Regions from separate parts of the Psychrobacter sp. NPDC078631 genome, predicted to be linked through region 1. Evidence: predicted binding sites of a transcription regulator. Region 1 holds the regulator's gene; each other region holds the start of a gene.
What was found. Region 1 encodes PhoB, which activates phosphate uptake and scavenging genes when phosphate is short. Its sites were predicted from a motif close to TGTCATNAANCTGTCATAA; they were not measured.
Positions count from the first base shown of each region.

Region 2: the regulator PhoB is predicted to act here: its motif matches at 2,264-2,282, upstream of ACQKCP_RS09405 (porin).
Region 3: the regulator PhoB is predicted to act here: its motif matches at 3,947-3,965, upstream of pstS (phosphate ABC transporter substrate-binding protein PstS).

Region 1 covers NZ_JBNNGG010000006.1:50,466-58,506, forward strand. The annotation lists gene fadB (fatty acid oxidation complex subunit alpha FadB) at 1-906, shown strand, start outside; gene fadA (acetyl-CoA C-acyltransferase FadA) at 1,137-2,309, shown strand; gene ACQKCP_RS12505 (isochorismatase family protein) at 2,593-3,168, shown strand; gene ACQKCP_RS12510 (HD domain-containing protein) at 3,402-4,031, shown strand; gene asd (archaetidylserine decarboxylase) at 4,126-4,962, opposite strand; gene dtd (D-aminoacyl-tRNA deacylase) at 5,237-5,689, shown strand; gene phoB (phosphate regulon transcriptional regulator PhoB) at 5,802-6,506, shown strand; gene phoR (phosphate regulon sensor histidine kinase PhoR) at 6,565-7,656, shown strand; gene ACQKCP_RS12535 (M23 family metallopeptidase) at 7,764-8,041, opposite strand, start outside.
Region 2 covers NZ_JBNNGG010000003.1:151,149-159,189, forward strand. The annotation lists gene ACQKCP_RS09400 (CTP synthase) at 1-812, opposite strand, end outside; gene ACQKCP_RS09405 (porin) at 1,008-2,129, opposite strand; gene ACQKCP_RS09410 (porin) at 2,378-3,424, opposite strand; gene ACQKCP_RS09415 (malate synthase G) at 4,033-6,231, opposite strand; gene ACQKCP_RS09420 (tRNA-(ms[2]io[6]A)-hydroxylase) at 6,783-7,580, shown strand; gene ACQKCP_RS09425 (hypothetical protein) at 7,774-7,974, opposite strand.
Region 3 covers NZ_JBNNGG010000002.1:456,230-464,270, forward strand. The annotation lists gene pstB (phosphate ABC transporter ATP-binding protein PstB) at 1-405, opposite strand, end outside; gene pstA (phosphate ABC transporter permease PstA) at 578-1,483, opposite strand; gene pstC (phosphate ABC transporter permease subunit PstC) at 1,545-2,498, opposite strand; gene pstS (phosphate ABC transporter substrate-binding protein PstS) at 2,708-3,874, opposite strand; TPP riboswitch at 4,168-4,312, shown strand; gene thiC (phosphomethylpyrimidine synthase ThiC) at 4,561-6,675, shown strand; gene ACQKCP_RS08015 (autotransporter domain-containing protein) at 7,007-8,041, shown strand, end outside.

The sequences.
Region 1 (8,041 bases):
CTAGTAAAAGACGACTGTATCCTAGCATCAAACACCTCGACTATCTCTATTACGTTCCTAGCAGAAGCGCTTGAGCGTCCAGAAAACTTCGTCGGTATGCATTTCTTTAACCCAGTACATCGTATGCCATTGGTAGAAGTTATCCGCGGTGAGAAGTCATCTGAAGAAGCCATCGCGACTACCGTTGCACTTGCTTCTAAAATGGGTAAAGTGCCAGTAGTAGTTAACGACTGCCCAGGTTTCCTCGTAAACCGTGTATTGTTCCCATACTTTGGCGCGTTTGACTTGCTACTGAAGCAAGGTGCTGACTTTGCTCATGTCGATAAAGTGATGGAAAAATTCGGCTGGCCGATGGGCCCTGCATACCTAATCGACGTGGTCGGTCTAGATACAGGTGTACATGGCGCAGCAGTGATGGCTGATGGTTTCCCTGATCGCATGAAGCCTGATTATAAAGGTGCGATTCAGCATCTATATGACAATGAGCGTCTAGGTCAAAAAAACGGTATCGGTTTCTATAAATACGAAATGGACAAGCGCGGTAAGCCAAAGAAAGTTGCTGATGAAGCCACTTACGAGTTGCTAAAAGCCACGACTGACAGCGAAAAGCAAACGTTTGACGATCAAGCAATCATTGATCGCACTATGATTGCTTTCTGCAACGAAACGGTTCGCTGCTTAGAAGACAACATCGTAAGCACACCAAGCGAGGCCGACATGGCGATGATTATGGGCGTAGGTTTCCCTCCATTCCGTGGTGGCCCTTGCCGTTATGTCGACCAAATGGGTCTAGATAACTACTTGGCACTATGTGAAAAATACGCACATCTTGGCAAAGCTTATGAAGCGCCACAAAAGATTCGCGACATGGCAGCCGCAGGCGAGACTTTTTACGCAACAGCGTAATAGTCAGTCATTACTAGGATGAAGTGCAGTACGTTTGCTATTTTGCATGAAAGCAATTGAGACATGAATCGTCTCCAATAGCGAACGTACGATTATAGTTGGTTCAGTTTAATGCTAGTACGAGTAAATCAAGCGCAAATGTACCTATTGTACTTTGAGCGGGGTTAACAAGGTAATAGTCGTAAATTGGGCTGACTACACTGACAATAAAAATTGAAAAGGAATATGGTATGACAACTTTAAGTCCAAAAGATGTGGTCATCGTAGATGGCGTACGCTCGGCAATGGGCAAAACCAAAAACGGTATGTTCCGTCATGTACGTGCTGACAGCATGTCAGCGGAACTAGTACGTGCGCTAGTAGAACGTAATGACTTTGATACCAATGATATCGAAGACATTATCTGGGGTTGCGTAAACCAGACGCTAGAGCAAGGCTTGAACATCGGTCGTAACATTGGTTTGCTAGCTGGTATCCCAAAGACTGCTGGTGGCCAAACAGTTAACCGTCTATGTGGTTCTTCTATGCAGGCACTACATACTGCTGCTGCACAAATCATGACCAACCAAGGTGATGTATTCATCATCGGTGGTGTCGAGCACATGGGTCACGTCGGCATGATGCACGGTGTTGATTTGAACCCTGCTGCTTCTAAGCACTATGCAAAAGCGTCAAACATGATGGGCTTGACTGCTGAAATGCTAGGTCGTATGAACAACATCACGCGCGAAGAGCAAGATGCGTTTGGTCTTGAATCACATCGCCGTGCATGGGCTGCAACTACTGAAGGTCGTTTCGACAATGAAATCATCGGTATCGAAGGTCATGATGCTGCTGGTCGTCTGCAACTATGTACGGTTGATGAAGTGATTCGTCCAGATGCAACGATGGAGCAAATGCAAAAGCTACGTCCAGCGTTTGATCCAAAAGGTGGTACAGTAACAGCAGCAACGTCATCTGCATTATCTGACGGTGCGTCAGCAATGCTAGTGATGAGCGCACAAAAAGCCAAAGATCTAGGTCTAAAGCCACGTGCCCGTATCCGTAGTATGGCTGTGGCTGGTTGTGATGCCGCTATCATGGGTTATGGTCCTGTACCTGCTACCCAAAAAGCATTGAAGCGTGCTGGCATGAGCATCGATGACATGCAAACCATCGAGCTAAACGAAGCATTTGCTGCTCAAGGTCTATCAGTATTGAAAGGCCTGAACCTATCTGACAAGCAAGACATCGTTAACATCAACGGTGGTGCCATTGCTCTAGGTCATCCACTAGGATGTTCGGGCGCTCGTATCACAGTGACATTGCTAAACGCAATGGAGCAGTCAGATACTGAAATCGGTCTAGCGACAATGTGTATTGGTCTTGGCCAAGGTATCGCTACTATTATTGAGCGTGTTTAATCTTATTTATATAAACAAGATTATTTGAACACTTAATAAGTAGCTACTCGCTAACGAAAAACCTCTAGTCATCATGGCTGGAGGTTTTTTTATGGTCAAATTAATAGTTAGCCAGTTAGTAAATCACAGAGTCGAAAGCACAGTATTACGGCGATTAAAAATTATCTCCATTGACGCATTCATGAAACTATGACTAAATAAGAGGAAGATGAACCATGGCACTGTTTATGATAATTCTAAAATAGTTTTTAGTTGCAACTGTCAGCCGTACAAGGAGTGTACTATGTCTACTATGATTAATGATCGCACCTATCGAATCGCTCGTGAGAATACCCAAGCAATGATTGTCGATGTGCAAGAGCGCTTAACGCCGCATATCTATGACCACGAAAATATCGTCAAAAAAACCGTTACCTTGATTAAAGGGCTGCAAGCGCTCAATATTCCAATCATGCTTAATGAACAATATAAAAAAGGATTGGGCGATACCTTACCAGAGCTGCGCGATGTACTCGAAGGAGACAATGCCAAGAGCTTTGAAAAGGTCACCTTTAGTGCCTGCGATAATAATGATTCATGGCACCATTTGGCGCAGCAAAACCGTAGTACCGTGTTGCTTTTCGGTGCTGAAGCTCATGTCTGTATTATGCAAACGGCACTGGATTTATTGGATAATGGTATGCAGCCTGTCATTATTGGGGATGCGGTGGGTTCTCGTTTTCCTTATGACAAAAAGCAAGCAATTCGCCGTATTCGCCGTGCAGGTGGGGTGATCAGTACTGTAGAATCAATCTTATTTGAGCTGTGCCGTAGCAGCGAAGATCCTGCGTTTAAAACCATTATTAATTTGATTAAGTAGGTGGTTAATATTTAGGTGCTTAAAGAATTGGATAAATGTCAATTTAACCATTTATCTTCTAATTTATAATAGATAGCGCTTGGTAAAATAAGCGCTATTTTTTTGATAACGATAATAGTCTTTTAACCATTGCTAGATAGCAAACTAACTATAATACCTTGAGCAATGAAACATAAAATCGCTAGAACTTATAAGCATTAAAACCAATTACTAGAGAAAGCCAGAGAAAATCAATGTCGCAAGCCAGCTCTATATCACTCACTAATTCCGAATCTACTTCACATATCGACATCGACGATGTCACTCATTTCTTATTGGAGTTAGATGCGCTCAAACGCGTGAATCGCCGCAGCTATGTGACACAGACTACTCGCAAAGAAAACTCTGCCGAACACTCTTGGCATTTAGCGATGGCCTGTTGGTCGATTGCTGAATTATTTGCGCTAGACGTCAATCATGAAAAATTGCTGAAGATGGCACTGGTTCATGATTTGGGTGAGATTGATGCAGGCGATACTTTTTTATATGCCGATACGCGTACTGATGCACACGTCGAAGAGCGTGCAGGCATTGCCAGATTACAACGTGAGCGAGGCAATGGCATTAGTGATTTGGGTGAGGTTTGGGAAGCGCAGGAAACAGGAAGTAGCAAAGAGAGTCAGCTGCTCAGAGTCGTTGATCGCTTATTGCCGTTTTTACTCAACCTAAATACCAATGGTAAAACGTGGATTGAGCTTGGTGTTACGCGCTCACAGGTGGCAGGTGCGCATGTATTTATCAAAGACAGCTTTCCTCCTATCCATGATTGGCTCTCACGTAATATCGCATACGCAACTCAGCAAGGTTGGTTAATTGACGCATAAATCTGCGTAAGTAGCAGGCATAAAAAAAGCCCAATTAAGCATTATGATTTACGCTTAACTGGGCTGATATTTTCAGTACTCTTATACAGGCGTGTTATTGAGCGTTTGCCATTCCTAGCAATTGACCCATTTGCACAACGCTGTTAGCTTGCATACTATCTAGCCAGTCAGCCTTTGCTGCTTTTGGTAATACCACGATAGCCGTTGAGCCTAGATAGAAGCGTCCGAGCTCTTCGCCTGCTGCAAACTGCATGTCATGATCGGACTCGAATATGTCGTCAGTACGAGCAATTTTGCCAGTGGCGACAGTTTCAATACCAGCGACGATCATAGCGCCAACCATCACAACAGCTGCTTTGCCGTACTTGGTATCAAACATACAGACCAGACGTTCATTACGCGCAAACAAGTCTGGCACGTTAGCCGCCGTAGTATTGTTGACCGAAAATAGGGTGCCAGGTACATAGCGAGTCTTGGTCAATGTGCCAGTAAAAGGCATATGCACACGGTGATAATTACTAGGCGCCAAGTAGATAGTCGCAAAACTACCATCAGCGAAATAACTGCCATCTTCACTATCAGCAAGTAGTTGGCCAACATCATAGTGACGACCTTTGGCTTGTAATAGTTTATGGTCTTCTATTTGTCCTAGCTGAGAGATAATACCGTCCGCAGGACTCACGATACCATTTGCAGTGGCGTCGATGGTACGAGCGTCTTCTTTTAACTCACGAGTGAAAAAGTCGTTAAAACTCTCATAAGCGTTAAGGCTTTGGCGTTCGTACTCGTCTAAGCTGATATTATAAGCTTTGGCAAAGCTACGGATAAAGGTGCGTTTGACATAAGGATGACGACTGGCGGCCAAACGTCCAGCGACTTTACTGAGCTTTTGCTGCGGCACAAGCTGTTGTAAGGTGGTAAATACATTCATAATAAGGCTACCAAAATAAGGTGTAATGTAATAAGGGCGTGTTGGAGATTCGACCATGGCACTGACAGTGGCTAAAATTGCGCCATACTACGTTGTAAATCTAGATAAGGCATGAGCATTATCGTCGTTTTACGCCTTGTCTGGAACAGTTTTAGCGATCCGCAGTACCTATTTGTGAATATCAAACACGCCCTAATAATAGTTAAGTTAATGACGGTATTTTATCATGGACAGCATATTATTGTATGGCCATAATCTGTTAAGGAATTAGTAAATGAAAGCACTCATACAACGGGTGAAGCAGGCTAGTGTGGTCGTCGATCAGCAATGTATTGGCGAGATTGGGCATGGGGTATTGGCATATATTGGCTTAGGGCACGAAGACGATTTTGCCGCTGCCCAGCGTATGATTGACAAAATACTGACCTATCGCATTTTTGAAAATGACGATGATCCTGCCAAATTTGGTAAACTGGATAAAAATGTCCAACAGGTTGCTGGTGGATTGCTTTTAGTTTCACAATTCACCTTAATGGCAAAAACAGACAAAGGTCGCCGACCAGACTTTGGTGGTGCGATGGCACCTGCTGCGGCGCAAGCATTATTTGAACAGTTGGTCGGTTATGCCAAAACTAAGCATCCAAATATGGCAACTGGTCAGTTTGGTGCTGATATGCAAGTGTCGAGCGTCAATGATGGGCCGCTCAATTTTTTACTAGAAATCTGATTTTAGAGTGTCATCAAGCTGTCATAATTAATCCGTTTAATAGGTAGAGACTGGTGAGTATATATTGCCTTTTTACATGCTAGATTTTGTCCTCTAACACCGAGAATGTCCTATGTATAATGAACAAATTTTGATTGTTGAAGATGAGCCTGCGATTCGTGAAATGGTTGTCATGACGCTAGAGATGGCTGGGTTTGATAGCTTGCAAGCGGCAGATGTGTCAGAGGCGCATCAGCAAGTGGTCGATCATAGACCGTCACTGATACTGTTAGACTGGATGTTGCCGGGTGACAAGAGCGGTGTGGATTTTTGTCGTATGCTCAAAAACGATGAGCTGCTCTCTGAAATACCAGTCATTATGCTAACAGCAAAAAGTGAAGAAGACAGTAAGGTGCATGGTCTTGATGCAGGTGCAGATGATTATATGACCAAGCCTTTTTCGACTCGTGAACTGATTTCTAGAATCAAAGCCGTACTACGCCGCAGTAGCGCGATGAGCAGCGACAAACCTATCGAAATTGGACAGTTAAGTTTAGATACCAAGAGTCAGCGCGTGACAGCTGCAGGTAAAATCGTTGATGTTGGGCCCACAGAGTACCGTCTATTGGCATTTTTTATGAGCCATCCTGAGCGCGCCTATACACGAACGCAGCTGCTTGATCAGGTATGGGGCGGCAATGTATATATCGAAGACCGAACCATCGATGTGCATATCAAACGTCTACGTAAATTACTGCGACCTTATGACTGTGATACATTGATACAGACGGTACGTGGAACAGGCTACCGATTTTCTAGCCTGATTGAGCCAAGTTAATCTTGTACAAATAATGCCGCAGCAATATTGAGGCAGCGGATAGTGGTAAGGATAAGAAATGGACAAGATAGCGCCAGCACAAAGTGAGCAATCAGCTCTACTAGAGCAAATATCTACTCAAAGTACAGCGGAGCAACTCAAAAAAATCGGCAGTGCACTACGAGCCCTGCGTGATGCAGTGATTTTGCTCAATAATACTGACGGTTTAGAGTGGTGGAATCAGGCAGCACAAGACTTATTGCTGCTACAGCCAGAGGACAAAGGTCAAAATATTTTTGACTTTATTACTGTACCTGAGTTCCGCCAGTACTATGAAGGTACAACGATACCCAACGATGGCGTCCATATAGAATCATGGCGAGATCCTAGTCGCTACTTGAAGTGCGAACTGACCCCTTTCGGTGATGAAAAATTGCTGTTTGTATATGACGTGACCCGCCTGCGGCACTTAGAGCAAATGCGTCAGGATTTTGTGGCGAATGTCTCGCATGAGCTTAGAACACCATTGACGGTAATGATGGGCTATCTAGAGAATTTCTCTGATCAGCCAGATATGCCGCCGCAATGGCGTCGCGGTTTTGAGCTGATGACGCAGCAAACTGCCCGTATGAACAGAATCGTGAACGACTTGCTGCTATTGTCTAAGATTGAAATCGAAGAGTCACATGAGCTGCATTACATAGATATGACTAAGCTACTAACCAATATCTACGACGATGCACAGGCCTACAACCAAGCATACAAACACATCATTCATTTGCATATAGATACGTATGATGGGCTATACGGGTCAGAGATGTACTTGAATAGTGCGCTATCTAATTTGGTAATCAATGCGATCAAATATACGCCAAAGGGTGGCAATATCACTATCAGTTGGACAAGGACGTCTGATGGCTGCCGTTTCGCTGTCGAAGATGATGGGATCGGTATTGCGTCAGAGCATATCGCCCGTTTGACAGAACGTTTCTATCGTATCGACAAAGGTCGTAGCCGTGCGACAGGTGGTACGGGATTGGGACTAGCGATTGTAAAGCACGTATTACACCAGCACGAAGCACAATTGCAAATCGATTCAGTAGAAGGGGAAGGGTCGACATTTAGTGTGGTATTCCCCTCAAACTACGTCAGATCCGTCACAGCCAATTAATATGATTGAGGGTCTGTATTAACGACAGTTTTTCGGCTTCCGTTTTTTAACTAATATCAGCTCAGTGCTATTTCAAATTAGGATAACGACATACTTTTCTATATTCGTTAATCCTTTTGCAAAAGCGGATAAGGGTTGACCGCACTGCCATCAATATAGATACCATAATGTACATGTGTCGGTGTCCCTTTTGCATTACCGCTATCACCCACATAACCTATCACGTCGCCCTGATTGACCCAGTCATTGGGAGAGATGTCAGCATAGTCCTCTAGATGAGCGTAGTAATGTCCTGCGCCACCAGGCCCTACCACTACGACTACGCGCCCACCCAATGTGTTTTCACCAACCTTGCTTACCACGCCTTGTGTGGTCGACTGCACGG
Region 2 (8,041 bases), on a different contig from region 1:
GCTTCAGGCACATCAAGACCGAAACGCTCACAGATTAAATCATCAAGATCTTGCTCGTGTAATGTGCGTGGTATCTGATAGATACTCTGTGCATCTTCACACATGATGACCGCACGCTCTTCAACGTTGGTAAATAGCGCAATCTTGCGACGGTTGTCTTGTGAAATATGATGGTCAGAGCGGCAGATTAGGATATCAGGCTGTAGGCCAATAGAGCGTAATTCTTTCACTGAATGCTGCGTTGGCTTGGTTTTGGTCTCACCAGCACTAGCAATATACGGTACTAAAGTAAGATGCATTAGCATGGCTCTATTACGGCCAAGCTCTACTTGCATCTGACGTACAGCTTCCATAAACGGAAGTGATTCAATATCACCAACAGTACCGCCAATTTCGATAATAGCGATATCATACCCTTCGCCACTGGCAAGGATTTTGTTTTTAATTTCATCAGTAATATGCGGAATAACCTGTACAGTACCGCCTAGATATTCACCACGGCGTTCTTTATTCAACACATTCTGATAAATACGGCCACTTGTGAAGTTATTACTCTTACTCATTTTTGAGTGACGCAAGAAGCGCTCGTAATAACCCAAATCTAGATCGGTCTCTGCGCCATCTTCAGTGACGAATACTTCACCATGCTGAAACGGGCTCATTGTACCTGGATCGACGTTAATATACGGATCCATTTTGGTCATCGTGACAGTCACGCCACGTGCTTCTAAGACCGCTGCAAGAGAAGCTGCGGTGATACCTTTTCCTAGTGAGGACACTACCCCACCGGTCACGAATATAAACTTGGTCATAGTACTCTGTCGGTAATTGGTAAAGAAGGATTTTACTAAAAATACGCCATAAAATATAGGGCAAAAATGCAAACTGTCTAAAACTCTTATGTTTTCGTTCTGGTAGCAAACATTTTTCTATTGTTAAAACGCTACACAACAAAAAACTCACCCCGAAGGATGAGTTTTTATAAATAACTTATAAGCGTATCTGATTTAGAATTTGTATTCTAAACCGCCACCGATAGCGAATACATCCGCATCACCGCGTGCAACAACTTCTTCAGAAGTATTGTCGTCATAGTCTCTGACTACTAGGAGACCATTTTCTAAATCTGCAGAGTTTTTACCGATATAAGCATGTGCAATCATATTGTCTTTGAATTTATACTTACCGCCCAATACGATTTGGTCTGAATCATTGCCGCCTAGACCTGCTAAGTTCTCAGTCTTATCATACTGTAGATAAACAGAAGCTGGACGTGAGAAGTTGGTTAGACCCATTTCAGCACTGACGACCAAGCCTTTCTCTTCATTGTTTGAGTCATCAAAATCTACTTGTTGATATAGAGCGCCTAACTTCACTGGATAAGCCACGTATTTACCTAGGTCGACACTAGCACTACCGCGTAGAATCTCACCTGTGACACTCATATCTTTATCATACCCAACGCCTGCGGTAAAACCAGTGCCTGGGTCAAACATTAACGAAGCACCGAAGCCACTATCGCGATCACTACTATCAGAAACAAAAGATTCGTCAGCGCCGTACTGTAGCGCAAGCTCTACTGGTAAATCGTTATATTTAGGCGCAATCCACACGATTGAGTTATTGATACGCTCACCATCAGTCAAGGTAAGTGCTTCAGTTAGTGTATTGCTACTACCTAAAGAGCTCGAACCAATGTTATCCCAATACCCTTCATTTACAGTCACGTTGTTAACATAATCAGAAACTGAGTAGTTACGACCGAATCGGAATTGGCCAAAGTTTTTATTCTTTAGACCCAGATAAGTGTCGCGGCTTTTGAAACCAATATTGTCACTGCCACTGTCATCGATTTTGATACCGTACTCTAACTGATAGATGACGTCTGTATTAGCAGTGATTGCCTCAGATCCTTTGAATCCTAAACGTGAAGAGTGTGAGCTAACTTGTACCGAGCTGTTGTCTTCGTTGACATTGATAGCATCGTTTGGCAAATCCATCGACTGGCGATCAAGCTCAGCATTCACATAGTTAGCAGTCACAAATGCCTTACCATAGACAGTTGGGGCTGCTTGAACAGTAGAAACTGATAGCGTTGCAATTGCTGAAGCTAAAAGTAATTTTTTCAAAGGATATCTCCACTTTACGATTTGAGTGATAAATGGTCTAAGATCGTTAGATATATAATGGCAAGGTCCTATACCTTCGAAACCATATATATAGCGAGCCATAAGAACTGCTTAGACATAACTTTACCAAGAAAATATTACAGTAAGATGAAAAAACCAAAGTTTACATCGCCGTTATCATTCTTTATCGCACAAAAAAACTCACCCCGAAGGATGAGTCTTTTTATGTAATCTGCTTAAGTGTGATACTAGAATAAGTATTCTAGACCGCCACCCAATGCGAATACGTCAAGATCAGTATTGCTATCACCGTCTTCAGCAGAGTTGTTACCGATATAGGCATGAGCAATCATGTTGTCTTTAAAGTTATATTTGCCACCTACAACCACTTGATCTGAATCACGGTTGTTAACACCAGCTAAGTTTTCGGTACCGTTATACTGTACATATACAGATGCTGGACGAGCAAAGTTGTTTAGACCCATTTCAGCGCTTACGATTAGACCTTTTTCGTCTTTATTACCGCCATCGAAATCAGCTACTTGATACATAGCACCTAGCATAACTGGTGCAGCCATGTATTTACCTAGATCAACAGTAGCGCTACCACGTAGAAGGTCACCATCTTGGCTCATGTCTTTTTCGTAAGCAACACCAGCAGTGAAGCCAGTACCTTGGTCAAACATCAAAGAAGCACCGTAGCCACTGTCACGGTCATCACTGTCAGAAACAAATGATTCGTCAGCACCATACTGTAGAGCAAGCTCTAAAGGCAAACCGTTGTATTTAGGTGCAATCCATACGATAGAATCATTAACACGGCCGCCATCAGCCATAGTTACAGCGTCAAGTACGTCGCCATCCATATCAAGATTACTAACACCTAGGTTATCCCAGTAGCCTTCAGTAACAGTCACGTTGTTGATGTAGTCAGTTACTGAGTAGTTACGACCAAAACGGAACTGACCGAAGTCTTTGTTGTTTAGACCAAGGTAAGTATCACGGCTTTTGAAACCAATGTTGTCATCATTACCGTCGATAGCAATGCCATACTCTAACTGATAGATAACATCAGTGTTAGCAGTCATCGCTTCAGAACCTTTGAAACCAAGGCGTGAAATGTTTGAGTTGATTTGTACTGAATCGCTATCTACGTCGAACTGATCATCAGTACCGTCACGCTCAGCATTTACATAGTCAGCAGTAACGAAAGCTTTACCATAAACGGTAGGTGCTGCATTGGCTGCAGATACAGATAGGGCTGCGATTGCTGTAGCTAAAAGTAGTTTTTTCATGGGGTATCTCCACTTTACAATTGTAGTAATGAGCAAGCTATTATTAGCTGGCGCCCATAATGGTATCGTCACAAATCCTCAAAGATATAATGTGTAACTGGCTACCGAGATTAGTCAGAAACAAGTGTGGCGAATTTCTATTACAGTAAGGTAAAAAACCATGACACACATGACTGGGATTAAACAACGCAACTGCCATGTAACGTTTGGTCTTTATTGCTCCGTGCGTAACATCCGTTACCAAACTCATACTTCGAATACAAGCATAACAACTTTGACATAATTTGCAACATATTTTTTTGCTTTTTCGATACACGCGTTATCGAATAACAAATAATTTCTTATATTTGAACGATTGTAAAAAAACTTCTATTTACTCAGTTAGATACGAATAATATTGGTTAATACCGTTACTAATAGTCTTAAACGCACGTTATAGATACTAAGTAATATGCCAAAAAAGAGCGCTATTTATTGGTTACAAATAGCGCTCATAAAACAGTTTATGACTTATTTTTGACACATTTATTAGTTACAAACGAGCAAGACTGAATGGCATACTTGCTCACCAAGTATGCTCTAATACATGTCATATTTAGCCTATTGTTCTAAGCGTTTGCTTTAAGATCCAAACGTGCTTGATGCAACAATGGCTCAGTATAACCACTAGGCTGTGCGCGTCCTTTAAAAACTAAATCACAGGCGGCTTTGAACGCATAAGAGCTATCGAAGTTATCTGCCATTGATTGATAGTCATCGTCGCCTGCATTTTGCTCATCGACGACCTTGGCCATACGTTTCATCGTATCCATCACTTGCTGCTCGCTCACCACGTCATGATGTAACCAGTTGGCAATATGCTGGCTAGAGATGCGTAAGGTAGCGCGATCTTCCATTAAGCCGACATCATTGATATCAGGTACTTTGGAACAGCCAACGCCTTGGTTTACCCAGCGTACCACATACCCTAAGATACCTTGAGCATTGTTTTCAAGCTCTTGCTGCTTCTCTTCCTCTGCCCAATTGGTATTTTTTGCTAATGGAATGGTCAAAATATCATCTAAGCTGGCACGCTCACGCGACTTTAGGCTATCTTGTACATCGGCTACGCTAACTTGATGATAGTGTATGCTATGTAAGGTAGCACCCGTTGGTGATGGTACCCAAGCCGTACTGGCTCCAGATTTAGGATGAGCCGCTTTGGTGTCCATCATCTCTTTCATTTCGTCAGGTTTGGCCCACATGCCTTTACCAATTTGAGCATGACCTTGCAGACCAGTCTCTAGACCGATATCGACGTTCCACTGCTCGTAAGCGGGTTGCCATGCTTGCGACTTCATGTCACCTTTTGGCACAAATGGACCAGCATTCATACTGGTATGCATCTCATCACCAGTTCGATCTAAGAAGCCCGTATTAATGAAGATAACGCGCTCTTTTGCTTGGCGAATCGCTTCTTTTAGATTGACCGTCATACGGCGCTCTTCGTCCATGATACCGATTTTGAGCGTATTGCGTTCTAGACCTAGCAAGTCTTCTGATGCATTGAATAAATCATTGGCCATTTTGACTTCTTCAGGGCCGTGCATTTTTGGCTTCACAATATACATTGAGCCTTGGCGTGAGTTTGATAGCTCGTTTTTGCCTTTGATATCATTGAGTGACAACAATGGCGTAATTAAACCATCCATTAAGCCTTCAAATATCTGCTCTTGACCATTGCCTAAATCAACCAAAATTGCAGGGTTCTGCATGAGATGACCCACGTTACGAATCAACAATAGCGAACGGCCTGGCAAGATCAGCTTGCCACCATCTGGTGTGTTATATTCACGATCTGGGTTTTGCTTACGTGTACGCGTCTTGCCACCTTTTTCAAAGGTTTCTTGTAGGTCGCTATTCATCAAGCCAAGCCAATTACGATAAACTTCGACTTTTTCTTCTGCATCTACAGCAGCGACTGAATCTTCACAATCCTGAATGGCTGTCATAGCCGACTCAAGCAGTACGTCCTTGATGTTTGCTGGATCGTCTTTACCCACTGGATGACTACTGTCGATTTGAATCTCAGCATGCAAGCCGTTGTTCTTTAACAGCACACCTGTAGGAGCTTCAGCGTTACCGACAAAACCGACAAACTTAGCCGTATCTTTTAGCTCAGTACTGCTATCACCTTGTACGACTTCTAGCTTGCCATCGACTACCTTAAAGCCAGTCACATCATTGTAAGAGCCGGATGCTAGTGTGAAGTGCTCATCTAAGAACGCTTTAGCGTAAGCGACAACAGCAGCGCCGCGAGTAGGATTATAGCTACCACCCGCTTCTTGGCCATTATCACTGCTGATAACATCGGTGCCATACAAAGCATCGTATAAACTACCCCATCGTGCGTTGGTCGCATTAAGCGCATAACGAGCATTACGAACTGGTACGACTAGCTGCGGCCCTGCGATGTGCGCGATTTCATCATCGACGTTTTTGGTATCAACCGTAAATGCTTCGCCTTCAGGTAGCAAATAACCAATTTCTTGTAGGAATGTCTTATAAGCTGGATAATCTATTTCGCCATCTTTTGCAGGATTATCTAGATGCCATTGGTCAATCTGTGCTTGAATCTTGTCACGAGTCGCAAGCAACGCTTTATTGCGCGGGGTAAATTTTTTAATAACCTTTTCGAAACCTGACCAATAATCGTCTGAATCCACACCGACTTTCGGTAGTACTTCGTTTTCAATAAAGTCATATAACTGCTGATCGATGGCAAGACTGCCTTTTTGAATACGATTGGTGTTAGAAGACTGGCTCATATTGTTATCCTTAGCTGTTCGTGAGGGGTACTAATACTGAGTTGTGACAGTAACTATTTAAGAGTTTTTAAGCTTGTAAGGTTTTAAACGTTCATATCTCATTCATTGTGGAATCTTTGATTCTCTAATTTTTCTGAGAAGATATATCTACAAAGTTTATGTTCTAGTAAAAGGTAACCTATTAATATTAGACTTACTCTTTACTAAGAGCGAATCATAAAAGTAAGACGAAATGCTTAAATAGCAAAATCTCATCCTACTATCAAATAATAAAATTAACAAGGAAACACCATTCACTAAGTAAATACTTAGGCTGTTTAATAATGATAGTCTATAAGTGGCCTACTCTAGAGGCTATAATCATCATCTGGGAAATAGATGCAGCAATGTTAATATAAACAGTAAGTAATCATTGATACCTTTAATTATGCTTAACCGTTATCTATTAATAAACACCTATTGATGACTGTCAGTTATTTAGCATCGTATCTAGGTCAGACTAACGATATAATTACTCGTATTACCATTCATAAATAAAGCTTTCTTAGACTATGACTATCAATCAACAAGACCTCACGACATTACCATCAACAGTAAATGCTATAGATAACGAGAGTATCGAAAAAAAATCTGTCGAAGAAAATATCTCTCAAACTGTAAATAGTAGTGCTGAATCAGATCTAATCGAAGAAAAACTGCTTGAAGAAGACAGTGTCGATATTACGCATCTGCGCACTCCTATAAAGGTAGACTTATCTCCTGTTTATAACTTCTTGGGTGCTCGAACCACGCAATCTTGGGTAGATGCCGCGATTAAAAACCTACCTATGATTATTCAAGACCATGCTAACTGCGAAAAAAAGGCCGCTGGCACCGCGATGAATTTGATATTTCGTTATGAGTTCTCGTATGACTTGCAACGTAAATTGGCGCAGCTGATACGTGAAGAGATGCTGCACTACGAGCAAGTACTGGGTATCATGAATGAGCGTGGGCAGGAATGGAAATATCTGAGTGCTGGGCGCTATGCTAAGGGTATGTTGAAGCACAAACGCACTTATGAGCCAGCAGCGATGGTTGATGTATTGATAATTGGGGCGTTTATTGAGGCGCGCTCTTGTGAGCGTTTTGCAGCGTTGGCCGAAGTCATTAATGATGAACGCTTAGCGAAGTATTATCGTTATCTACTCAAGTCAGAGAGCCGTCATTTCGAAGATTATCTTGCACTCGCTCAATCATTGTCAGATGAGAATATCGATGAGAGAGTTGCCTTTCTTAAGGAAGTAGAGGCTGAATTAATCAGTAGCCCAGATGCTGAGCTACGTTTTCATAGTGGCACACCTGCTTAAAGCCTACGCCTTACCTAAACCTGTTACCTATATAATGTTGAAAGTAAAAATGCAGGAAGCAAAAATATAGGAAACAAAAAAAGGCACTATGTTTGATACGAGTTATATACTCTTACCAAATACAGTGCCTTTTTATCTATATACAAATGCCTATTTATGTACAAATACTAATAGCTATTAATATAGTGAATTCTTACTTTTTATCTTCCATCAATGGACTATCATACTGTTTGTTGCTCTTGGCAACATTATGCGGATCATGATCTTCCGTAGCCTTTTCTGCTGCGGCTGGATTTGCTTTTTGTAATGCATCATCAGGGACAATACCATTATTGTCATCTGCATCTTTTAAGCTATGATCGTTATTGACGCTTTCGTTATGTGAGTTATTCATTAATACTCCCTACTATGATAATTACTCGTCTAACCCAAGAAACACTATAGATCTGTCGAAATTTAAA
Region 3 (8,041 bases), on a different contig from region 1:
GCCAAAGGCGACATTGTCATAGATTGACATCGGGAACGGCGTTGGCTTCTGAAAAACCATACCAACTTGTGCGCGTAATAGGTTCACATCGATGTCTTTACCCAAGATGTTTTTGCCATCTAGATTGATATTGCCCTCTGCGCGCATACCTGGATATAGATCGTACATGCGGTTAAAGGTACGTAGTAGCGTAGATTTGCCACAACCTGAAGGACCAATAAAAGCGGTCACTTTTTTATCCGCGATATCGATATTGATGTTTTTTAATGCCTGAAAATCATCGTAATAGAAGTTTAGATCTCGAACTTCCATTTTTGCAGCAGGCATGTTCTTAGGAATATCTTGAATCGTTTGCTTATTAAAATCAGCAGTGTTTGGTTGCTGAGCTTGGGCGCTAGTAGACATGGGTCTATTTAATAGGCTACCTGTTGCCGTATTAAAGTTGTCAGCAGTCGTGTTCGTACGGACGTTGCTTAGGACATCATTCATAATATTTCAACCTAGCTCAATTAATTTCATATAAGTTTAAGTAAATGCTTAGCGTGTAGCGTACTACGGTCTGGTCTGCTCTCAGCCCTTATCTAGGCTGACCTCTACCACCGATAAATCTTGCTAATATATTCAACACTAGAACAGATGCGGTGATAAGTAGTGCTGCCGCCCAAGCCAACGTATGCCAGTTGTCATAAGGACTCATCGCAAACTGGTAAATGGTATTGGGTAAGTTAGCAATAGGCTGACCCATATCTGTACTGAAGTATTGATTGTTAAGTGCAGTAAATAGTAATGGCGCTGTCTCACCAGTGATTCGAGCAAAAGCCAATAGCACACCTGTGGTCAGTCCCGCGCGCGCAGCTTTTACCGTGACCTGAGTGACCAATTTCCATTTAGGAGTCCCTAGCGCATAGGCTGCTTCGCGTAGACTATTCGGTACCAGGTTCAGCATGTTTTCTGTCGTACGTACGACCACTGGAATGACAATCAATGCCAATGCCAACGCGCCTGCCCAACCAGAGAAACTTTGACCTTTTACCATCAGTGCATAGATAAATAGACCGATGACAATCGATGGCGCTGACAATAGAATATCATTTAAAAAGCGAGTGATCTTGCCTAGCATACTGCCTTTAGAAAACTCCGATAAGTAAATACCTGTCATAAGACCAATAGGTGCACCAATGAACAATCCTGAAAACGCCAACATGACCGAACCAACAATAGCATTGCGCAAACCGCCTGCACTCATTGGTGGCGGCGTATCAGCGGTAAAGATTGGCAGCTGTACCATGCCTTGGAAGCCTTCAACAAACAAAGTCACCAAAATCCATGACAACCAAAACAGGCCAAAAACCATCGCTGACATGGCAAAGCCTAGACCTAACTTGTTGGTCAAACGACGCTTGTTATAAAGGCTTTGATTGTAACGGGTAGCGCCGTTTGGCTTAGTAGGTAGTGGTGCATTGATCGTATTGTTAGCAGGCATAATATTTATTTCCCATATCTTTTATCAATATCTATCAAGGTTCAATAAATCGGTAACAGACTTATCGGTTACCTGCTTTGTGATCCATGCGCATGAGCATCAGTTTTGCTAAAGACAGCACAATGAAGGTGATGACAAATAAGATTAAGCCTAGATGTAGTAGAGACGCAAGATGTAGCTCACTAGACGCTTCAGCAAACTCATTGGCCAAGGCCGAGGTAATCGTCACACCAGACGTGAATAGGCTTGGACTGATATTAAACGCATTACCAATCAAGAAAGTAACTGCCATCGTCTCACCCAATGCTCGACCAAGACCCAAAATTACACCACCAACGACACCAGCTTTGGTATAAGGCAAGATAATCTTGAACATGACTTCCCAAGTCGTCGCACCCATGCCATATGCTGACTCTTTCAGTAAGTCTGGTACGACAGAGAAAACATCACGCATGGTGGCAGCGATGAACGGTATGATCATAATGGCAAGTACTAGGGATGCGGTAAACATACCCAGTCCCATAGGCGCACCTGCAAACAGTTTACCGACAATAGGCAAAGGGCCGACGTGCTCAATAAACCATGGCTGAATGTGATCACCAAAAAATGGCGCAAATACGAACAATCCCCACATACCATAAATGATAGATGGGATACCAGCCAACAACTCAATGGCGATACCAAGTGGTTTTTTGAGGAACTTAGGGCACATCTCGGTTAAAAATATCGCAATACCGAAACTGACTGGAACCGCGATAATAATAGCGATAAATGAGGTGACTAAGGTACCGTAAATAGGCGCTAATGCCCCGTATTCATTGGCGACTGTATCCCAGTTATTGCTGGTATAAAATCCCAAACCAAACTCTTGAATACTCGGCCACGCTCCAACGATTAGAGACACCAAAATGCCCCCTAAAGATAGGAGGACGAGTATGGCAAACGCTTTAGTAGAGTTCACAAATAAAGCGTCGTAACGTTTTTGTTTAGCCAGTTGGGACCTTAAGTCTGTCATAAGTGTCTCAGCATTGAATGGGATGAATCGAAATATTAAAAAGATGTATCTTAGGTTTTAACACAACAAACTTAAATGGGATGAGTAAACATATCTATCGAGATGTATTCATCAAATTTGCTGTGTTAAAACCTCTCAAACAACTACCGGAGAATAGTTATTCGAGAGGATAACTTGTAGGATGCTAAATAGTATTTAGCAGAAACAAATTACTGAGCTGGCTTGTAGACAGGCTGTCCATCGCTACCTTTTACTTCGTTCCACTTCTCTTTGAACAAGGCCACTGCCGTGTCAGAGAATGGTACGTAGTCTAGTTCCATGGCGCTGTCATCACCTTGGGTATAAGCCCAGTCAAAGAAGTTCAACACGCCAGCGACTTGCTGAGGATTTTCTGGTTGCTTATGTACCAAGATAAAGGTCGCAGCAGCGATAGGCCATGCTTGGTCGGTTTCAGAGTTAGTGATGACTTTATAAAAGCCTTCTTGTTGTGACCAATCGATATCACCTGCCGCAGCAAACGTCTCAGCAGATGGCTGTACGATGTTACCAGCTGCGTTTTTCAGTGCAGTATGTGACATCTTATTTTGCTTAGCGTAAGCATACTCAACATAGCCGATAGAGTTTTTCATGCGGTTTACATAGCTTGATACGCCTTCGTTACCTTTACCGCCTGCACCAGTAGCAGAGGTCGGCCATTTGACGGTTTTATCAACACCAACGGTGTCTTTCCAGTCTGGTGAAACCTTGGCAAGATAGTCAGTAAAGTTGAAAGTCGTACCTGAACCATCTGAGCGGAATACTGTTGTGATTGGGGCATCTGGCAAGGTCAAATCTGGGTTCATCGCCTTAATTGCAGGGTCATTCCAGTTACTGATTTTACCCAAATAGATATCAGCCAACGTTGTGCCGTCTAGCTTCAGTGCACCAGGCTCAACGCCATCAATGTTGACGATTGGTACAACACCACCGATGACCGTTGGGAACTGAATCAAACCTGCTTCGTCTAACTCTTCAGGCGTCATCGGTGCATCAGAAGCACCAAAGTCTACTGTTTTTGACTGAATTTGTTTGATACCACCAGATGAGCCAATCGACTGATAGTTGACTTGGCCACCGGTCGCAGCATTATAGTCATATGACCATTTCGCATAGATAGGCTGCGGGAACGACGCACCTGCACCTGTAATATTCATAGCGATATTTTCAGCAGATTTAAAATCTGACGTAGCAGAAGATGCTGTCTGAGAGGTTGTTTCAGCTGTTGTCACAGCGCTACTGCTAGTATCAGCAGTTGGCTCCGCCGTATCTGTTGACTTATTACACGCCGTAAGCATTAATGTACAACTGACGGCCACTGCTAATAACGAATAACGCATGTAGGACTCCTGAAGTTTAACAACGGTATAAAAAAGCATTGCTTGTGATATGCGTGTTATCTTGCCAAATCTTTATGACAGTTTAATGACAACTTCTAGAATCCTTCATTCGCTTTACATAATATTTGAATAATTTGTCTACAACCTAATAATACTAAGCATCCTCATCTATCAATACTCAAAAAAATTATTCATGAAAATATGGAACTGTATGTATGATACAGAGTATTTGTATCCAAATACCATTAGCCGTTGGTACAGAATTTTGTTAGTATGAAGGCTGATTTACAACACTGACAGACTCGGGGTGCGGTGTATTTTTGGCTCACTTTATTAAACTTGCTTTATTAAAGTAGTCGCCTTAATACATTCGCTGAGAGATCACCCGCCGAACCTGATGCGGTTAGTACCGACGCAGGGAAGTCTTAAGCACTTTGTTATTTATGGCAAAGGGCGCGTAGAAATACATTTTTATCGTCACTACTGTCTTAATATGCGTGATGCATAACCAGATAAGAAGAGAGGATATAAAGCTGCGCCCAATATTTGATGACCACCATGCACGACAATACTTTTTGGTCGAAGTTGTGGGTTCATGATATAAATTTGTATAAATGACGGATGCCTACCCCCGCAGATACTGGCGGTGTTGATTTTATTCAAAAACCAACACGCTAGGACAGCATATGACTACTGCAGACACTACCTCAATTGCACCGAAAGCCCAAACGCATAACCCAGCCGACAACTCAACGCTTGCTTCAAATGCTGCTGACACGACCAACGTCAAAGCAGATAAAAAAGCAGATGCGCTAAAAACCCCTGCCCACCGTGCCGCAAGTGATGCCCGTTTCGAAGAAGATGCGCGCGACCTACACCGTATTTTACCTGCCTCAAGAAAAGTCTATATCGAAGGCTCAAGACCTGACATCCAAGTACCGATGCGTGAAATCAGCTTGGCTGATACGCCTGTTGGTGGCACTGGAGATAAAGACGGTGAGCATAATCCACCGTTTTATGTGTATGACACTTCAGGTGTATATACCGACCCTAATGTCGATATCGACCTCACACGTGGATTGCCAAAACTGCGTGAGAACTGGATCGCTGAACGTGGTGATACCGAGCAATTAAGCGGCCTATCTAGCTCATACGGACAAGCACGTGCTCGTGATATCAGCACTGCTAACCTCAGATTTGCTCATATCGATAAACCGCGTCGCGCCAAAGCAGGACAGAACGTCACGCAAATGTACTACGCGCGCCAAGGCATCATCACCCCTGAGATGGAATATATCGCCATACGCGAAACGCAAAAGCAGCATGAACTGACCGATATGCGTCAACATGATGGCGAAAGCTTCGGTGCCAATACGCCTCAAATCATTACCCCTGAATTTGTTCGTGATGAAGTGGCGGCTGGACGCGCAATTATCCCAAACAACATCAACCACCCTGAATCTGAGCCGATGATCATTGGGCGCAATTTCTTGGTGAAAATCAATGCCAATATTGGTAACTCAGCGCTTGGTTCGTCTATCGATGAAGAAGTATCCAAAATGACGTGGGCAACACGTTGGGGTGCGGATACCATTATGGATTTATCAACGGGTAATCATATTCATGAAACCCGTGAATGGCTAATCCGTAACTCTCCTGTGCCGATTGGTACGGTACCGATTTATCAAGCATTAGAAAAAGTCGATGGTGTCGCTGAAGATCTGACGTGGGAAATATTCCGTGATACGTTGATTGAACAAGCAGAGCAAGGCGTGGACTACTTTACTATTCACGCCGGCGTTCTGCTCCGCTATGTACCGCTCACCGCAAAACGTTTGACAGGTATCGTCTCACGCGGCGGCTCTATCATGGCGCAGTGGTGTCTAGCCCATCACAAAGAAAGCTTTTTATATACGCATTTCGAAGACATCTGCGAGATTATGAAACAGTACGATGTGGCATTTAGTCTAGGTGATGGCCTACGTCCTGGTTGCTTGCAAGATGCCAATGATGAAGCACAGTTCGGTGAGCTACGTACACTTGGTGAATTAACCAAAGTCGCATGGGAGCACGATGTACAGGTAATGATCGAAGGCCCTGGACATGTGGCAATGAACCGCATTAAAGAAAACATGGACTTGCAGCTTGAGCTATGTGCTGACGCGCCTTTCTATACTTTAGGGCCATTAACGACAGACATCGCTCCAGGCTATGACCATATCACTAGCGCTATCGGAGCTGCGATGATTGGTTGGTTTGGTACAGCGATGCTGTGCTATGTCACGCCAAAAGAACACTTGGGTCTGCCAAACAAAAAAGACGTCAAAGACGGTATTATTACTTATAAAATTGCTGCACACGCTGCTGACCTTGCTAAGGGTCATCCAGGAGCACAGGCACGTGATAACGCACTATCTAAAGCTCGTTTCGAATTCCGCTGGGATGATCAGTTTAATCTAGCGCTCGATCCAGATACTGCACGCGAATATCATGATGAGACGTTGCCAAAAGACGCACACAAATCGGCACACTTTTGCTCCATGTGTGGCCCTAAGTTTTGTTCAATGAAAATCACTCAAAACGTGCGTGAATATGCAGCGGGACTGGATAAAGATGCTGCTAATAAAAAAGTGACGCCGCAAACAGGCGACCTAACCGATGCTGGCCACCTAATCAAAGAGGTAGATACAGAGCTCGTCGGACAAGTTGGTGAAGCCACTGCTGAGGAAATTCGCCAAGGCATGGCGGAGATGACTAAGAAATATAACAACGAAGGACGTCAGTTGTATAAAGAGGTGTAGGATTAATAACCGATACTTTTGAAATAAGAAAAGCCCTACTATTTAAGTATTTGCACACTTATCTAGTAGGGCTTTTTTGTAATCTGACATTCAGTGACAATGCTTTTATACCATTATTCAGAATGAACTCAAATATAGATAAATCCTTGTAGGTACTATTTGGGCGAGAGAGATATTATCTATTTCGGATAAAAACAGAGTATAAAAAAGCTAGTACAAACCTACAAATAATATATATCCAGACAAATAAAAATAGACAATTATTATATATCGAGTAATATATCCGTAAGAAACACTAACATTTCCGTTAGTTAACATTCAGGGTAAAAGCATGAATCATATTTATCGTGTTGTCTTTAATCATTCTTTAGGTGTCTATCAGTGCGTATCTGAACTTGCCAAAACTTGTGGCAAATCTTCTGGTAAATCATCAACCTCTACCTCAAACAACAATTTTGCCTTACGCGCATTATCAACTGCTCTGTTTAGCGTGCTCGGACTGAGTATAGCCAGTGTGACTCATGCCATCACCTATGACAATGGTGCAGTAAACATGGTAGGTAATGGCTATACTATCGTTGACGATATCGTGAAAAATGATAGCACCATTCTGAAGAATAATGATGATGATGTGAATACCAATTATTATATGCAGATGAATGGTGATCAAGAGATACCTTCACGTCTTCTGATTACAGACAACGGAGTAGTACAGACTGACCAGCTCCAGATCAGTAACAATGCATTAGTAAATATTGAAGCTGGAGGACGTTTAGAAGCTAACGATATATATACAAATGGCTTCTACAGCCCAGTTAACCAACAAGTATCTGGTGATATTAGAATTAATGTAAATGGTTCAGAGTCATTACTACAGGCTCGAGACTCTCTAGCAATTAACGCTCGAAATGCACAAGCAATCACACTTACCGTAGAAAACGGTGGCAAGGTCGAATCAAACTATCTACAAATATACTCATATATTGATGACAGTCAGGGATCTCAACTAGCAACAGGTGGTAAGTCTAGTGTTTATGTCAACGGTTTAGGCTCATCACTTAATATCCAAGATCAGTCATATATTGTCTCTCAAGGTTCAACCAGCACACTTACCGTAGAAAACGGCGGCAAGGTTGAGATGAATAGTTTAGATGTACTCGCATTTAGAAATATAGACTCTAATATCTCTAGCAATAGTATCGTGAATATAAGCGGTAATGGAACCTCATTGAGTGCAAGTAATTTGTACGTTAGTAGTGCTTATTATAATGGTATTAATGATATTAATGATATTAATGATATCAGTATTAATATTAATGACGCAGCTGTTTTGAACACTACTAACACATATATTGCTTCATCTGCT